Regions from separate parts of the Actinoplanes sp. NPDC051851 genome, predicted to be linked through region 1. Evidence: riboswitches for the same ligand, from Rfam matches in the RefSeq annotation. Region 1 holds a riboswitch; each other region holds the start of a gene.
What was found. Region 1 has a riboswitch for cobalamin ahead of bluB (5,6-dimethylbenzimidazole synthase). Riboswitches for the same ligand answer to the same signal wherever they lie in the genome.
Positions count from the first base shown of each region.

Region 2: it holds a riboswitch for cobalamin, as region 1 does, so the genes downstream of both, AB0M08_RS24260 (ribonucleoside-diphosphate reductase subunit alpha) here and bluB (5,6-dimethylbenzimidazole synthase) in region 1, are expected to answer to the same signal.
Region 3: it holds a riboswitch for cobalamin, as region 1 does, so the genes downstream of both, AB0M08_RS23905 (VWA domain-containing protein) here and bluB (5,6-dimethylbenzimidazole synthase) in region 1, are expected to answer to the same signal.

Region 1 covers NZ_JBFAYF010000007.1:195,569-201,360, reverse strand. The annotation lists gene AB0M08_RS10205 (EAL domain-containing protein) at 1-2,245, shown strand, start outside; gene AB0M08_RS10200 (GNAT family N-acetyltransferase) at 2,481-3,143, shown strand; gene AB0M08_RS10195 (hypothetical protein) at 3,430-3,768, shown strand; partial or broken gene bluB (5,6-dimethylbenzimidazole synthase) at 3,938-4,564, opposite strand; cobalamin riboswitch at 4,580-4,837, opposite strand; gene AB0M08_RS10185 (response regulator transcription factor) at 4,935-5,570, opposite strand.
Region 2 covers NZ_JBFAYF010000026.1:71,102-76,893, forward strand. The annotation lists gene AB0M08_RS24240 (MmgE/PrpD family protein) at 1-1,491, opposite strand, end outside; gene AB0M08_RS24245 (short-chain fatty acyl-CoA regulator family protein) at 1,663-3,120, shown strand; gene AB0M08_RS24250 (hypothetical protein) at 3,051-3,302, opposite strand; partial or broken gene AB0M08_RS24255 (hypothetical protein) at 3,376-3,522, opposite strand; cobalamin riboswitch at 3,496-3,677, opposite strand; cobalamin riboswitch at 3,761-3,971, shown strand; gene AB0M08_RS24260 (ribonucleoside-diphosphate reductase subunit alpha) at 4,093-5,792, shown strand, end outside.
Region 3 covers NZ_JBFAYF010000025.1:129,122-134,913, forward strand. The annotation lists gene AB0M08_RS23895 (cobyrinate a,c-diamide synthase) at 1-844, opposite strand, end outside; gene cobO (cob(I)yrinic acid a,c-diamide adenosyltransferase) at 838-1,437, opposite strand; gene AB0M08_RS23905 (VWA domain-containing protein) at 1,827-3,902, opposite strand; cobalamin riboswitch at 3,958-4,089, opposite strand; gene AB0M08_RS23910 (gluconokinase) at 4,134-5,714, opposite strand.

The DNA of each region.
Region 1 (5,792 bases):
CCCGGCCGTCCTGATGCTGGAGGACGTGCAGGGTCACGACGTCGAGGTGGCCCGCGGCGGCATCGTCGACGCGCCGGTGATCGCGGCCGCCGCCACCGTGATGTTCCTGCTGGTCCTGGCCCGGGTCTCCGGCCTGGCTATGGCCCAGCGGCAGGCCGTCGCCCGGGAGCGGGCACTGCGCGAGGCCGGCGCCCTGCTGGTGCGGGCGAACTCGGTGGAGGAGGTGGCCGGCGCCCTGCGCGACGCCGTCGACCGGTTGATGCCCGCCGACTGCGCCTACCACCTGGACGTCGTCCCGCCCTCGCCGGGCACCGCGGAGGCGTCCGTCCAGCTGCGCGACGCCGCAGGCCTGCCCGACGGGCTCGGCTCGGGCGGCTTCCGCACCGTGCTGTACCTGACCCAGCCGCTCAGCGACGACCGGCACGGCACCATGATCCTCGGCGCGCCGGAGAACGTCCTGCACGCGGTCCGCCCCTCGTTGGAGACGCTCGCCGCGCAGGTCGACGCGGTGATCGAACGGATCTACCTCTCCGCCGAGGTGAGCCGCCGCGACAGTGAGGCCTATTTCCGTACGCTCATCCAGAACACCGCCGACGTCATCCTGATCGTCGAGGACGACGACACCGTGCGCTACGCCAGCCCGTCCGCGGTCAAGCTGTTCGGCGCGATCATCACGGCCGGCACCCCGCTGACCGGGCTCTTCACGCCCGACAGCCAGGACGGGCTGACCGAGGTGCTGGACCGGCTGCGGCGCGGCCACGGCGAGCTGGACGGCATCGAGCTGGCCGCGCACGGTTCCGGCCGCCGCCGCGTCGAGGTCGAGTGCGACCTGCGTGACCTGCGGGAGGACCCGACCGTACGCGGGCTCGTGGTCACCATGCGCGACGTCACCGAGCGCCGCCGCCTGGAGGACGACCTGACCCACCAGGCGTTCCACGACTCGTTGACCGGGCTCGCCAACCGGGTGCTGTTCCGCAACCGCCTGGAGCAGGCCTTCATGGTCGCCGAGCGGGACGGTGCCACCCTCGGCGTGCTCTTCGTCGACCTGGACGACTTCAAGGACGTCAACGAGACCCTCGGGCACGGCGTCGGCGACCAGTTGCTGATCACCGTGGCGCAGCGGATCTCGGCGATCATCGGCGCCGGCAGCACCGCGGCCCGGATGGGCGGCGACGAGTTCGCCATCCTGATCGAGCAGAGCCACAGCGCCGACGCGGCCGACGACGCCGCGGCCCGGATCGTCGCCGCGCTGGAGGCGCCGATCGAGGTCGCCGACGGCGAGGGAAACACCCACCTGGTCAGCGGCAAGGTCAGCGTCGGCGTCGCCACCAACCGGGACGCGGACGGCTCCACCGAGTTGCTGCGGCACGCCGATCTCGCGCTCTACCTGGCCAAGGGGATGGGCAAGGGCAGCTGGCAGCGGTACCAGAGTGACCTGCACCACGAGATGGTGCAGCGGCTGGAGATGCGCACCCAGCTGCACGAGGCGATCGAGGGCGAGCAGTTCGTGCTGCAGTTCCAGCCGATCGTCGAGATCGGCGCGAGCCGGGTCAGCGGCGTCGAGGCCCTGGTCCGCTGGCAGCACCCGGCGCGCGGGCTGCTCGGCCCGTTCCACTTCGTCGAGGCCGCCGAGGAGAACGGCGCGATCGTCGGCATCGGCAACTGGGTGCTGCGGGAGGCCCTGCGCCAGTTCGCCGAGTGGCAGGCCGCCGACCCGGACACCACGCTGCGCTACGTCAGCGTCAACGTGTCGCCGCGCCAGTTCCGCACCGGCGACTTCGTCGACCAGGTCCGGGACGCCCTCGCCACGACCGGGGCCCGGCCCGAGTGGCTGCTCCTGGAGATCACCGAGAGCCTGGTGCTCCGCGACGCCGACAAGGTGGTCCAGGATCTGCGTTCCTTGCGGGCGCTGGGGGTACGGGTGGCGATCGACGATTTCGGCACCGGATACTCGTCACTCAGCTACCTGCGGCAGATGCCGGTCGACGTACTGAAGCTGGACAAGTCCTTCATCGACGACGTCCTCACCAGCCGCCAGCAGCACGCTCTCGTCGAGGCGATCGTCACGCTCGCCGCCAACCTGGATCTGGACGTGGTCGCCGAGGGCATCGAGGAGCCGGGCCAGCGGGCGGCGCTGGACGCGATGGGCTGCCGCTACGGCCAGGGCTACCACTTCGCGAAGCCCCTCTGGCCCGCCGACATCCCGCCGATGACGTCCACGAGCCCGGCCCTGCTGAGCGCGTAGGACATCCACGAGCCCGGCCCTGCTGAGCGCGCAGCACATCCACGAGCCCGGCCCTGCCGAGCGCGCAGCACATCCACGAGCCCGGCCTTACCGAGCGCGCAGCCCGCCACTTTCGACCGATTTATCATCCTATATCCGGTGATCGCCTCGCTGTCGGTGATCGGTCAATAACACTTCGGGCGTGTCACGGCGATAACGGCTGGCGTGACTCGCCAGTAGGCGGCAGGGTCGGGGTGTGCTGAACAATTCCGTCTGGGCCGCACTCGAAGGACCGCACGCCGGGTTCGCCGAGGCCGCCGGCAACGCCGCCCGCTACCTGCCCGAGATCGCCCCGTTCTGCGCCGTCAGCGACCCCGCCGACCCGGCGGCCTGGCGCGACCTCGCCACCCTCACCGACCACGCCCTGCTGACCGGTCCGTCCCTGACCCCCCGCTCCGGCTGGGAACAGGAGTCGATCACGTACGGCGTGCAGATGACCGGCACCGCGATGACCGCCGTCGACGACCCGGAGGCCGTCCCGCTCACCGAGCACGACGTCCCCGAGATGCTGGAACTGGTGGCCCGCGCCCAGCCCGGCCCGTTCCGCAAGCGCACCATCGACCTGGGCCGCTACCTGGGCATCCGTGCCCGGGACGGCCGCCTGATCTCGATGGCCGGCGAGCGCTTCCGCCTCCCCGGCTGGACCGAGGTCTCCGCCGTCTGCACCGACCCCGCGTTCCGCGGCCAGGGCCTCGGCGCCCGCCTCACCGCCGCGGTCGCCGCCGGCATCCTGGCCCGCGGCGAGCTCCCGTTCCTGCACGTGGTCTCCGACAACGACAGCGCGATCCGCCTCTACGAACGCCTCGGCTTCCAGCAGAGCACCGAGGTCGTCTTCGCCTCCTTCCGCCACCACGGCTGACGAGCGCAGCCGACCACCACCGCAGCAGCCGGTGTGGCACCCCGCGGCGGGCGAGGCGAGCTTTCGCCCCCCTCCGCCGCCGGGGCCACATCCCTGTCGTTCATCACCGCACATCCCTGTCGTTCATCACCGCACATCCCTGTCGCTCATCACCGCACATCGGTGACGACGCCCGGACGGGACCTCCGTGGCGCGCCCCCTCACCGAGGTCGCGGCGGGCCGCACCGCGACGATGTCCGGCCGGACGGGTCGGGGTCCCTGATCCGCTCGCCGTAACCTGGTCGGCATGGCCCACTCGGACGACGTACGCCGGATCGCGCTCGCTCTCGACCACGTCGTGGAGATCGACAGTGACGGGTTCGACTTCCGGGTGCACGACAGGGGGTTCGTGTGGTCGTACCCGGAACGGACGCCGGGGCAGCGCCGCACCATCCGCACCGACGTCGCCGTGCTCTACGTCGGTGACGAGGCGGAGAAGCAGGCGCTACTCCTCGGTGAGCCGGAGCTCTTCTTCACCACGTCCGGCTACGACGGTCTCCCCCTGGTCATGCTGCGGCTGCCGGAGGTGACCGTCGACCGCCTGGACGAGTTGATCACCGACGCATGGCGGATGCGCTCGGAGTGAGCAGACCCGAGGCCGGCCCACCCGGAGTGAGCAGACCCGAGGCCGGCCCACCCGGAGTGAGCAGGTCCGGCGCCGGCCCACCCGAAGTGAGCAGGTCCGGGCCCGGCGCGCCCGAAGTGAGCAGGTCCGGCGCCGGCCCACCCGAAGTGAGCAGGTGCGAACCCGGCGCGCTCGGCGTGAACCGATCGTGGTGTACCGCGGCCTCCAGCGGACGGCGGGCGCGCCAGCCGTGCCGTTCGAGATCCGGTGTCCGCTGCAGGGCGCTCACCGGCCCGACGCAGAGCCAGGCCACCGCGCGCATCGGCGCCGGGATGCCGACCAGGTCGTTCAGGAAATCCTCGCGGTAGAATGACACCCAGCCCACGCCGAGCCCCTCCGCGGTCGCCGCCAGCCACAGGTTCTGGATCGCCAGGCAGACCGAGTAAAGTCCGGCGTCCGCGATCGCGTGCCGCCCCAGGATCGCCGGTCCGCCGCGTTCCGGGTCGTAGGTCACCACGATCGACAGCGCCGACTCCAGCACCCCGTCGATCTTGATCCGGGCGAACCGCTCCTTCGCCGCGCCGTCGAGCGTCGCCGCGAACACCGCCCGCTCCTCGTGCACGTGCCGGTGGAAGGCCTCCCGGATCACACGATCCCGGATCAGCACGAAATCCCACGGCTGCGACATTCCGACGCTCGGCGCGGCATGCGCGGCTTTCAACACCTTTTCGAGTACGCCGTCCGGCACGTCGTCACCGGTGAACTCGGCACGGACATCGCGCCGTGCGTGGATCACATCGTACAAATCGCTCAACATCTGGACAGACTCCCGCTGTGGTTCTCCACGCGAGGCCGGTCTTCGGACTCCCGGATCGTCGCCTCACCACCCGCCTTCCCAGCCGTTCCCAGCCAGTGGCTGCGCCCTCCCGCGCTCACCGGGCCGGGCCGATCTCACTCGGCCGTGATCCGAAAGCGCCCTCAGGCACACAGGTGGCGGCTCCCCGGTCACCGCGGCGGGCTCCGTGCCGGATTCACACCGGCTTCCCGATTCTCCCCACCGAAGCGGGGCACCTCGCTGACAGTTTCGTCGCCACCTTCACACTACCTTCCCCCTTCTCCGGTACGCCGCAGCCCGGGCAGGTCACGCAGCTCACACCGCTTCCCCAGTACGCCGGCCCCCGGACAGGTCAGGCCGCCACCCGCCGGGCGAGCAGGCCCTCGCCGATCGCGAAGCGGGTCAGCTCCGAACGCCGCCGGTGTCCCGTCTTCTCCCGGATCCGGTCCAGGTGCGACCGCACGGTTCGTACGCTGATCACCAGGGCCTCCGCGATGTCCACGTCGCGCTCCCCCTCGGCGAGCAGGGCCAGCACCTCGCGCTCCCGGGGCGTCAGCGTCAGCCGGGGCCCCGCATGCCGCCGGCCCGCACTGTCCAGCAGGAACGCCGCGAGCGTCGCCGACACGAACGTCCCGCCGTCGGCCACCTGCCGGACCGCCGAACCCACCTCGGCCGCGTCCGCCGACTTCGTCAGGTACCCCCGGGCCCCCGCCGCGAGCGCGGCCAGCACGTCCGCCTGCCCGGACTGCGCCGACACGATCAGCGGCCGGTGCCCGGCGGCGGAGAGGGCGAGCACCGCCGCGGCCCCCTGCAGCCCCGGCAGGTGCAGATCGAGCAGGACGACTCCCCCAGCCGCGGCCCGGTACGCCAGGAACTCCTCCACCGACCCGGCCACCGGACCCGCCTCGACCCCGGGAAGCTCCTCGACCACCCGGGCCAGCGCCGCGCGGAACAGCGGATGATCCTCGACAACAGATACCAGTGTCATCTCGCGACCTCCCATCGGGCGCATCCCAGCGTCATTCCCCAGCCCTCTCATACCCCAGCCCTCTCGTTCCGCGCCCTCTTCATCCCCCAGCCCTCGCATCTCCCCGGCCCTCTCAATCCCCAGCCCCCGCATCTCCCCCGCCCTCTCAATCCCCGGCCCCCGCATCTCCCCGGACCGTTTCACTCCCCGGCCCCCGCATCTCCCCGGACCGTTTCACTCCCC
Region 2 (5,792 bases), on a different contig from region 1:
CCCACCAGGAAGCGACGCGTCGGCACGGGCGATCGCGGTGTGATCCACGTCGGGGAAGAGCAGGGCCAGCTCCGGCGGGGTGAGCTCGGCGAGCCGGGTCGCGGCGTCCAGGAAGGACCGCTGTGCGGCGGGCGTCACGACGCCGTCGGCCAGCGTGGCGAACTTGCGCTGGTAGGCGGGCCGGTCGAACGGCCGCGCGCCGGCCGGGTGCGCGTCGGCGACGTCGAGCGAGTCCTCCAGGACGGTGCCGTCGGTGAGGGTGATGACCAGCCGCCCGCCGAAGGCCGGTTCCGGGTCGTGGTAGCGGCGGGTCCACTCGGGGTCCTCGACCGTGGCGATCCGCTGCCAGAGCGCGACGGTGTCGGGCCGGCGGGTGCGCTCGGGAGCATACGAATCGAGGTGGTGCCACACGCCGTCCTGCAGGGCCACCGCGAGGATGTAGGGAATCGAGTGGTCGAGCGTCTCCCGGCTGGCGGCCGGATCGTACTTCTGCGGATCGTTGGCGCCGGAGCCGATCACGTGATGGGTGTGGTGGCTGGTGTGCAGCACGACCGAGACGATCCGGTCGGTCCCGCCAGGTAGCTTCTCCCGCATCCGCCGGGCCAGGTCGATCAGCGCCTGCGCCTGGTACTCGGCGGAGTGCTCCTTGGTGTACGTCCGCAGGATCCCCCGCAGCGGCTCACCCGGTGACGGCAGCGGCACCCCATACTCCGCGTCCGGGCCGTCCAGCATCCAGGCGATGAGCCCGTCCTCACCCTCGTAGATCGGCGCCGGCGCCCCCTCGCCGCGCATCGCCCGGTCGACGGCCTCGATCGCCGCCTTGCCCGCGAAGGCCGGGGCGAACGCCTTCCACGAGGAGATCGCGCCCTTGCGGGACTGCCGGGTCGCCGTGGTGGTGTGCACCGCCTGCCCGACGGCCTGGTAGACCACCTCGGTGGGCAGCCGCAGCATCGCCCCGAGCCCGCACGCGGTCGCCGCGCTCAGGTGCGCCACGTGGTCGATCCGGTGTGCGTGCAGGCAGATGCCGCTGACTAGGGCGACGTGCACCTCGTAGGCCACCAGGACACCGCGCACCAGGTCGGCCCCGGTCAGACCGGCCTGTTGGGCGACCGCGATCAGGGGCGGGATGTCGTCGCCGGGATGGGAGTAGTCGGCCGCCAGGAACGTGTCGTGGAAGTCCAGCTCGCGGACCGCCGTCGCGTTGGCCCAGGCCGCCCACTCCGGGGAGACACGGACCCCGGCACCGAACACCGAGGCTCCCTCACCTGCCCGGTGGGCGAGGGCCTGTGCCCGGGCGACGGCCACCGGCCGCCGGGACAGCGAGGCGCTCGCCACGGCCGCGTTGTCGATCACCCGGTTGGCCACCATCGCCACCGCCTCGGCGTCCGGTGGGGCGGCGGCGGTGGCCAACTCGGCCAGCGACCAGGCGAGTTCCTCGCGACGGGAATGCCGTGCCGCGCTGGGCCACACATGTACGAGTTGAAATGTCACGGACCGAGCCTCGTCCTCGAAGGACGGCCGTGTCGAGGGTCGAAACCTGCGTACTTTTCACGCCCTGACCTGCGGATTTGTAAATTTTGCAACCGTTGCGGACGCCTTGTTCGCGGGAGCATGATGGGCGGCACGACGGCAGGACGCGACGGCAGGAGAGGAGCCGCGGCGATGGCGGGAACCAAGCTCTATGCGCACGGCAAGCTCCGCAGGCTGCGCCGCGAGCGCGGCATCACCCAGGCCCAGCTCGCCCGCCGGCTGGACATCTCGACCAGCTACCTGAACCAGATCGAGAACAACCAGCGGACACTGACCGCATCGATCCTGCTCCGCCTGGCCGGGCTCCTCGACGTGGACCCGGAGTTCTTCAGCGACACCGACACCGAGCGCCTCGGGGCGGATGTGCGCGCCGCCCTCACCGACGAGGCCAGCGGCCACCCGGTCGACCCGTTGGAAGCCACCGAGCTCATCCGCGACCACCCGGCGGCCGCCCGCGCCCTGGTCGCCCTCCACCGGCGCTACCGGGAGGCCTCCAACCGGGTCGCCGCCCTGGCCTGGCCCGGCGATCCCCTGGCCGCCACCGAGGCCGAGCCGCACGACGCGGTCCGCGACTTCTTCTACGCCCGCTACAACCACTTCGACCAGCTCGACGCCGCCGCCGAGCAGCTCGCCGACCGCCTCGCGCTCACACCGGGCCGCGCTGCCGAGACACTCACCCGCCATCTGCGGGAGGAGTACGAGGTCCGGGTCATCATTCCCCCGCCCGGCGCCGCCACCGAGATCCGCCGCTTCGACCCGGAGACCCGGGTCCTGCGCCTCTCCGCCGACCACACCGACGGCCAGCGGGCGTTCCAGCTCGCCACCCAGCTGGCCTTCCTCGCCGAGGACAAATTGATCACCGAGCTCGCCGACGACATCGACCCGCCCTCCGCCACCGGGCTGGCCAGAATCGGCCTCGGCAACTACTACGCCGGCGCACTACTCATGCCCTACAAGGGCTTTCACAGTACAGCCGAACAGCTGCGGTATGACGTCCCGCTCCTCGCCGGGCGCTTCGGCGTGAGCTTCGAGACGGCCTGCCACCGGCTCAGCACCCTGCAACGGCCGTCCCTGCGCGGGGTCCCGTTCGCGTTTCTGCGCGTGGACCGGGCCGGCAACATCTCCAAGCGCCAGTCCGCCAGCGACTTCCACTTCTCCCGGCTCGGCGGCACGTGTCCGCTCTGGATCATCTACGAGGCGTTCAGCTCACCGGGCCGGATCCTCACTCAGGTCGCCGAGATGCCGGACGGCAAGCGCTACTTCTGGCTGGCCCGTACGGTCGTGCACGGCGGGCGCGGCCACCACAGCCCGCGCAGCACGTTCGCGGTGGCGCTCGGCTGCGAACTGCGCCACGCCCGGCGCCTGGTCTACAGCGACGGCCTCGCGCTCGACAACCCGCGCGGCGTGATCCCGATCGGACTCGGCTGCCAGATCTGCGAGCGCCAGGACTGCGCCCAGCGCGCCCGCCCACCCGCCGCCGGCCGCCTGCTGGTCGACGAGAACCAGCAGCCGCTCATCCCCTACGCCGTGGACCAGGGCAGAGAGGACCAGGACAGAGAGGACCAGGACGATGCCTCGGCCTCGGCGTAACCGTGGGTCTTAAGGCCGCAGTCCGGGTTCACCCAGAGCCGTTGGGCCGGGACCGCCGCGATCGCCCGGCGCAGCGCATCGACGACCTCGTCGCGGGACGGCACCCGGGGCGAGTGGATGTCCCAGACGCCCGGGCCGACGCCCCGGCTGTAGCCGATCGCCGGCTCGTCGACCTGGATCACCCGGATCCCGGCCCGTCTCCAGATCCGCGCACTCGTCGCGCAGGGCGAGCGCCACCTGGTCGGCGGTGTCCGCGAGTGGCTGGTCGGTGCGCACGAACGACCAGGCCAGAATGGTCACCGGGCCGGTCAGCATGCCCTTGACCGGCTTCGACGTCAGTGACTGTGCGCAGGTCGACCACCCGACGGTCATCGGCGCCTTGCGGGACACCCCGACGGTCATCGGCGCCTTGCGGGACACGTCGCCGTAGACGATCGGCAGCGATGACGACTCTCGTTCCCACTCACCGCTGCGGGGCAGTCCCGGATTCACACCGGGTTCCCTCTTACGACGCCTTTTTACGAGGGACAGGGCGAACCAGCACCGCTTCGCATGCTACCGCCCGCCGCAAAGTTGATCACGAGAGGGTGACCCGGGTGACACACGATGTGGGGTATGACTTTTCGGTGGCCGCCCATATATGGTGTCTCCCGCAGCTGGTTCGTGCGGGCCGTCACGGCCCGTTCGAGGCAACAGGGAACCCGGTGGGAAACCGGGACTGCCCCGCAGCGGTGAGTGGGAACGAAAGCCGTCAATCAAGCACTGGACCACCCGGTCCGGGAAGCGACGGCCGGTAGGCGCGAGCATCACGCCCACGAGTCCGAAGACCTGCCAGCGCGCCGTGCGCACACGCGTACGGCGGTCGAAGGCCGCGTGGGACGGCCGACGCCATCAGCCGGTGCGCCCCCGCGGCGTGTCCCGGCGGCGTCCCCCTGCGCGCCCCGACCTCGGCGAGCGGACGAAGGGGGAACGATGGATACCACGAAAGAGAGCGTGACCGTGCCGGAGCAGCGGCGGCACGCGATGCAGGTGCGCAAACGCAACGGTGATCTGGAACCGGTCGACGTCAACAAGATCGTGCGGGCGGTCGAGCTCTGGGTCGGTGATCTGGGTGAGGTCGACCCGCTGCGGGTGGCCACCAAGACCATCAGTGGCCTGTACGACGGCGCGACCACCGCCGAGCTGGACAAACTCTCGATCCAGACGGCCGCCGAGCTGATCAGCGAGGAGCCGCAGTACTCGCGTCTCGCGGCCCGGCTGCTCACGGCCTACGTGGACAAGGAGGTCCGGCTCCAGGAGGTGGCCAGTTTCAGTCAGGCCATCCGGTACGGGCACACGCTCGGCCTGATCGGGGACGAGACCGCGGCGTTCGTGGCCCGCAACGCCCGCAAGCTCGACGACGCCATCGACACCCGCGGTGACCTGCGGTTCGAGTACTTCGGGCTGCGCACCGTCGCGGACCGCTACCTGCTGCGCCACCCGCAGTCCCGGCTCGTCGTCGAGACGCCGCAGTACTGGCTGCTGCGGGTCGCCTGCGGGCTGTCGCAGAACGCGAACGAGGCGATCGGTTTCTACCGGCTGATGTCGTCGCTCGCCTATCTGCCCAGCTCGCCGACGCTGTTCAATTCCGGCACCCGGCACACCCAGATGTCGAGCTGTTTCCTCGTCGATTCGCCGAAGGACGAGCTGGACTCGATTTACGAGCGGTACCACCAGGTCGCCAAACTGTCGAAGTTCTCCGGCGGCATCGGCATCTCGTGGTCGCGGGTCCGCGGCCGGGGTGCGCTGATCCGCGGCACGAACGGGAGGTCCAACGGCATCGTGCCGTTCCTGAAGACCCTGGACGCGGGCGTCGCGGCGGTCAATCAGGGCGGCCGCCGCAAGGGCGCCGCATGCGTCTATCTGGAGCCGTGGCACCCGGACGTCGAGGAGTTCCTGGAACTGCGCGACAACACCGGTGAGGAGAGCCGGCGGACGCACAATCTGAACCTGGCGAACTGGATCCCGGACGAGTTCATGCGGCGGGTCGAGGCGGACGGCGACTGGTCGCTGATCGATCCGTCGGACGCGCCGGAGTTGCCGGATCTGTTCGGCGAGGCGTTCGACGAGGCGTACCGGAAGGCGGAGAAGAAGGCCGTCAAGACCGTCAAGGCCCGCGATCTGTACGGCCGGATGATGCGCACCCTCGCGCAGACCGGCAACGGATGGATGACGTTCAAGGACCGGTCGAACGCGCTCTCCAACCAGACCGGCGCGCCCGGCAACACCATTCACCTGTCGAATCTCTGCACCGAGATCCTCGAGGTGAACGACGACGGCGAGACCGCGGTCTGCAACCTCGGCTCGGTCAATCTCGGCGCGCACGTGACCGAGGCGGGCGTCGATTGGGAACGGTTGCGGGAGACGGTCCGCACCGCGGTGGTCTTCCTCGACCGGGTGATCGACATCAACTATTACCCGTCCGCACAGGCCGCCGCCTCGAATCCGCGCTGGCGCCCGGTCGGCCTCGGCCTGATGGGCCTGCAGGACGCCCTCTTCACCCTGCGCCTGCCGTTCGACTCCGCCGAAGCCAGGAAGCTCTCCACCAAGGTTCAGGAGGAGATCTTCCTGACCGCGCTGGAATCGTCAGCGTCGCTCGCCGAGCGATTCGGCGCGCATCCGGCGTACTCGCA
Region 3 (5,792 bases), on a different contig from region 1:
GCGGGTCGACGGTCACCACCTCGGCGCCCGCCCCGGCCAGCAGTTCGGTGGTCTCGGCGTACGCGAAACTGAAAGCGGGACCACCGGCGACCGCGACGATCGGACGGCCCGCGACCGGACGCTCGGAGATCGGGTCGAAGGGCGTCGCCGCCAGCGGCGGCGCGGAGTGGGCCACGGCCGCCACCGCGTCCAGATCCACCGCGCCGGCGATCAGCGCCGCGAGCGCGTCCACCGAGGCCAGCGCCTCGGCACGCCGCTCGGCCGCCGGCACCAGGCCGAGATGCCGGCTCGGCGCGGCCACCGCGTCGGCCCGCCGCAGCGCGCCCAGCACCGGCGTGCCGACCTCCTCGCAGGCCTCCCGCAGGATCGACTCGTGCCGCTCGGACCCGACCCGGTTCAGGATCACGCCGGCCATCCGTACGTTGCCGAAGCTGCGGAAACCGTGCACGACCGCGGCGATCGAACGGCCCTGGGCGGCGGCGTCCACCACGAGGACGACCGGCGCCTGGAGCAGCTCGGCGACCTGCGCGGTCGACCCGGAGTCGCCCGCACCGGTCCGGCCGTCGTAGAGGCCCATCACCCCCTCGACGATCGCGATGTCGGCGCCCCGCGACCCGTGCGCGAAGAGCGGCGCGATCATCTCCGGTCCGAGCATGACCGGGTCGAGGTTGCGCCCCGGCCGTCCCGAGGCGAGCGAGTGATAACCGGGATCGATGTAGTCGGGCCCCACCTTGAACGGCGCGACCCGTCTGCCGCGCCGCGCGAAGGCCGCCAGCAGCCCGGTGGTCACGGTGGTCTTGCCGTGCCCGGAGGCCGGCGCGGCGATCACCACCCTGGCTACCATTCGATGCCCTGCTGCCCCTTGCGCCCGGCGTCCATCGGGTGCTTCACCTTCGTCATCTCGGTGACCAGGTCGGCGGCGGCGATCAGATCGGGGTGCGCGTCCCGCCCGGTGATCACCACATGCTGCGTACCGGTCCGGTTCCCCAGCGTCTCGATCACGTCGGCGACGTCCACCCAGCCCCACTTCATCGGGTAGGTGAACTCGTCGAGCACATAGAACCGGTAGGTCTCGGCGGCCAGGTCCCGCTTGATCTGCGCCCAGCCCTCGGCGGCCTCGGCGGCGTGATCCCTTTCGGTCCCGGCGCGCTGGATCCAGGACCAGCCCTCGCCCATCTTGTGCCAGTCGACCGTGGTGGGCCCGACCTCGCCGAGCTTCCGCAGCGCGGCCTCCTCGCCGACCCGCCACTTCTCCGACTTCACGAACTGGAACACACCGATCGGCCAGCCGGCACTCCACGCCCGCAGCGCCATTCCGAATGCGGCGGTCGACTTCCCCTTACCGGGTCCGGTGTGCACGGCGAACACCGCCTGCCGTCGTCGCTGACGTGTCGTCAAACCGTCGTCGGGCACGCTGGCGACTTTCCCTTGCGGCATTTCCCAACCTTCCATTCCGTACGCCCTGAGCCCGTTCCCCACAGAGCGTTCCCGTCATTCATCGCGCCTTTTCCGTCCACTCGGCACACTCACCACCACGGTGGACGATCCCACCCCCGCCCGCCGCCCCGACGCCCGCGCCCACCCATCACGCCGACGCCCGCCCGCAACGCTCGCGCCCGCCGATCACGCCGACGCCCGCCCGCAACGCCCACGCGCGCCCGCCACGGCTGGCCCTCAGGGGTGTCTCAGGGCCCCGGACACACTCCGCGCCGCCAGCCCACCCTGTCTGGCTGGCGCTCACGGGTGCCTCGAGGGACCTGACACACCCCTGAGCCCCAGCCGACTCTGCGTGCCGGCCGACTTCCGTGCGGCCGGCGGTCCGGGCATCAGGCGGCCCTGCGGTACGGACGGCCCTCCGGCGTCGGGGCGGCCGGGTGAGTGGCAGCGGGAAGGCGGACGGGGGTCGCGGCCTCGAGGTGGTCCAGGGGCATGACGTCGGCCTTCAGCGCCGTAGCCAGCCGGCGGGCCAGGCCCAGCCGAATCGGGCCGGACTCGCAGTCGACCACGACCGTGGAGACGTCCGCGAAGAGCGGGGCCAGCAGCAGGGGGTCGGGGCCGGACGTGGCGCGGCCGTCGGTGACCAGGATCAGCAGCGGACGGCGGCGCGGGTCGCGGCGGCGTTCGGTGGCGATCGTGGTGGCGGCGGCGCGCAGGCCGGCGGCGAGCGGGGTGCGTCCGCCGGTGCGCAGGGCGGCCAGGCGCATCACGCCCACCTCGTGGCTGGACGTGGGCGGGAGCACCACCTCGGCGGCGGCCCCCCGGAACGTGATCATCCCGATCCGGTCGCGGCGCTGATAGGCGTCGCGGAGCAGCGAGAGGACGGCGGTCTTCACCAGGGTCATCCGTTTGCGGGCGGCCATCGACCCGGACGCGTCCACGACGAAGAGCACCAGGTTCGCCTCGCGGCCCACGTGGATCGCCTCACGCAGGTCACGGGGCTGAACCGTCATGCCGGAGGACTGCAGGGCGTTGCGGTGGATCGCGGCGCGCAGGGTCGCCGGGAGGTGCGGGGCGCCGGCCAGCTTCCCGAGCGGCTTGCGGGAGCCGATCACCCGGCCACGGCGGGCGTACGCCGGAGAGCGCTTGCCGGTGTGGCCGCCCTCGCCCCGAGCGGTGATCTTCAGGGTCCGGGGGCGGTAGGCGGCACCGGCCTGAGCGACCGTACCGGACCTCCCCTGATCCCCCTGGCCCTGCGGGGGCGCGGCGTCAGTTGGCGCGGGGTCAGCGGAACCGGGATCTCCAGAGCCGGAACCGGGGCCACCGGGGCCGGGACCGCCGGAGCCAGGGCCGGGACCGCCGGGGCCGCCGGGGCCGGGGCCCGAGTCGTCGGGGCCGCCGCCGGGCGGGGTGGAGTCCGGATCCGGGTCGTCGCCGTCCTCCCGCGCCTGGCGCTCGGCCTCGTCCAGGGCCTGGTCGAGCTTCTCCTCGTCGGTGCCGGGCGGGTCGAGCGGATCGGTGCGCCGGCGGTGCGGGAGGGCGAGCCGCGCGGCGTCCCCTACGTCACCGGCGGTCACCACGTCGCGGCCGTGCCAGGCTGCCAGGGCCACCGCGCAGCGGGCCACCACGATGTCAGCGCGCAGGCCGTCGACGCCGAAGGCCAGGCAGACCCGGGCGATGCGGTCCAGTTCGGCGTCGGGCAGCACCACCGACGGGAGGAGAGCCCGCGCGGTCGCGATGCGGTCCGCGTACGCCAGCTCCTCGGCGGCGAAACGCTCGGCGAAACCGACCGGGTCGGCCTCGTAGGCGAGGCGGCGCCGGACCACCTCGGCGCGCTGCCTCGCGTCGCGCGGGGCGGCCACCGTGACGACCAGGCCGAAGCGGTCGACCAACTGCGGGCGGGGCTCGCCCTCCTCCGGGTTCATCGTGCCGACCAGCAGGAAGCGGGCCGCGTGCTTGACCGAGACGCCGTCCCGCTCGACGTGTGCCCGGCCCATCGCGGCGGCGTCCAGCAGGAGGTCGACCAGGTGGTCGGGGAGGAGGTTGACCTCGTCGACGTAGAGGACACCCCGGTGCGCGGCGGCGAGCAGACCCGGCTCGTACGCCTTCACGCCGTCGGCGAGCGCCCGCTGGATGTCCAGGGTGCCCACCACGCGGTCCTCGGTCGCGCCGACCGGCAGCTCGATCAGCGCGGACGGGCGGGCCAGCGCCGGGCTGTCCACCGGGTGCGGACCGTCCGGGCACTGCGGGTCGGGCCCGGCGGGGTCACAGGCGAACCGGCAGCCGCGGACCACGTCGACCGGGGGGAGCAGCCCGGCGAGGGCGCGTACCACGGTGCTCTTGGCGGTGCCCTTCTCGCCGCGGACCAGCACCCCGCCGACGGCCGGCGAGACCGAGGTGAGCAGCAGGGCGAGGCGCAGGTCATCGAGGCCCACGACGGCCGAGAACGGGTACGGAGTCGTCACGAAGGTCCCTTCCGGCGGGTGTCCACGCCCGCGCGTCGGTTGTCACGAGCGGCCGGAGTCTCCTGACTCCCGGATCGCCGTTCCCCGCCAGCCTTCCAGCCCGACGCCGGGCCGTGGCGTTTTGTGATCAGCGGGTCGCTCCCCGGTCACAGTGGCGGGACCGTCCCGGACTCGCACCGGGTTCCTCCGCAACCGCTCGCCGGTAACTCTCGCGTACGGCTCACCCGGCCGTCAACGCGGGCCCCCGGTGTGTGAGCTTCCGGGCACCGCCTTCTCGGTGGCCGGCAGCGGCTTCGGGGCCAGCCGGTCCAGCTCGGCCACCACGTCCAGCACCGCCAGCGCGGACCGCTCCACCAGCGGGCGCATCCGGCGGTACAGCGCGGCGTCCTCGGCACGGGGCGTCACCGAGGAGCCCACCGCGGTCAGCGACGCCGCCTGATCAAGATCGGGCAGCTCCCCCAGCGCGTGCCGGGCCAGCAGACAGGCGCCGAGCGCGGTCCCCTCGGGCGTGTCCGCGATCGATACCGGTAGGTCCAGTGCGGCGGCGAGAACCTCCACCCAGAGCCGGGAGGCGACCGCTCCCCCGGTGGCGCGTACCTCGGTGACCGGCGTCGTGAACGAGTCGCGGACCAGGGCCAGCTGCTGGCAGACCCCCTCGACCGCGGCCCGGACCAGGTGCGGGCGCCGGTGTTCGCGGCGTAGTCCCAGGTAGGCGCCGCGCAGGCCGGGCCGCCACCACGGCGCCCGCTCGCCCAGCAGGTAGGGCAGGCAGATCAGCCCCTCGCTGCCGGCGGCAATCCCGGCGGCCTCCTCGAGCAGCGCGGCGTCCCGCTCGTCGGCGTCCTCACCGTCGGCTCCAGGGCGTTCGAAACCGGCCGCGAACGCCTCGCCCGCCCACCGTACGACCGAACCCGCGTTGTTGACGGCACCGCCGACCACCCAGTGCTTCTCGGTCAGCGCGTAGCAGAAGAGCCGTCCGTCCTCGGCGCCGGCGGGCCGGTCGACCACGGTGCGCAACGCCCCGCTCGTGCCCAGCGAGACGGCGGCCACACCGGGCGGCACCGCGCCGACGCCGAGGTTGGCGAGCGGCCCGTCGGCCGCCCCGATGATCAGCGGCACCGATCCGCCGATGCCCGCGGCGGAGGCCACCTCGGGACGCAGGGCGAGCCGTTCGGTGGTCGCGACCACCTCGGCCAGTTGCCGGTGCCGCACCCCGGCGAGCTGGAGTGCCTCGTCGTCCCAGCCCCGGCCGTGGATGTCGTACAGGCCCATCCCGGACGCGAGCGAGAGGTCGACGCGGAACGGCCCGCCGGCGAGCGCCGCGACGATCAGCTCCTTGACGCCGCCCCAACGCGGGGTGCCCCGCAGCGTCTCCGGGTCGTTCTCGTTCCACCAGGTCAGCTTCGCCAGCGGGGACATCGGGTGCACCGGGGTGCCGGTCCGTGCCTGCAGCCCCCGGGCCCGCCCCGAGGCGACGATCCGCTCGCACTGCTCCGCGGCCCGCCCGTCGGCCCAGGTGACCAGCGGGCCGAGCGGCCTCCCGTCGCCGTCCATCGGCACCAGCCCGTGCAGGAAAGCGCTGAGTCCGATCGCGATCACCCGGTCACCGCGCTCGCGGCATCGGGCCGCCACGTCGGTGAGCGCCTTCACGGCCGCCGCGATGAGGTGCTCCGGGTCGAGCTCGGCGCGCCCCGGCCCGGGCACCGAGAGCGGGTAGTGCACGCTCACCTGCGCCCGGACCTCGCCGCCGGGCCCGGCGGCGATCCCCTTGGTCGCGGTGGTCCCGGTGTCGATCCCGATCACGACGTCCATGCGCTGCCCTCTCCTCGCCCTGCCGTCCCTGCCCTGTTCCCGCCCACACCCGTCGCCAAGCCCACCACGCCCGCCCCG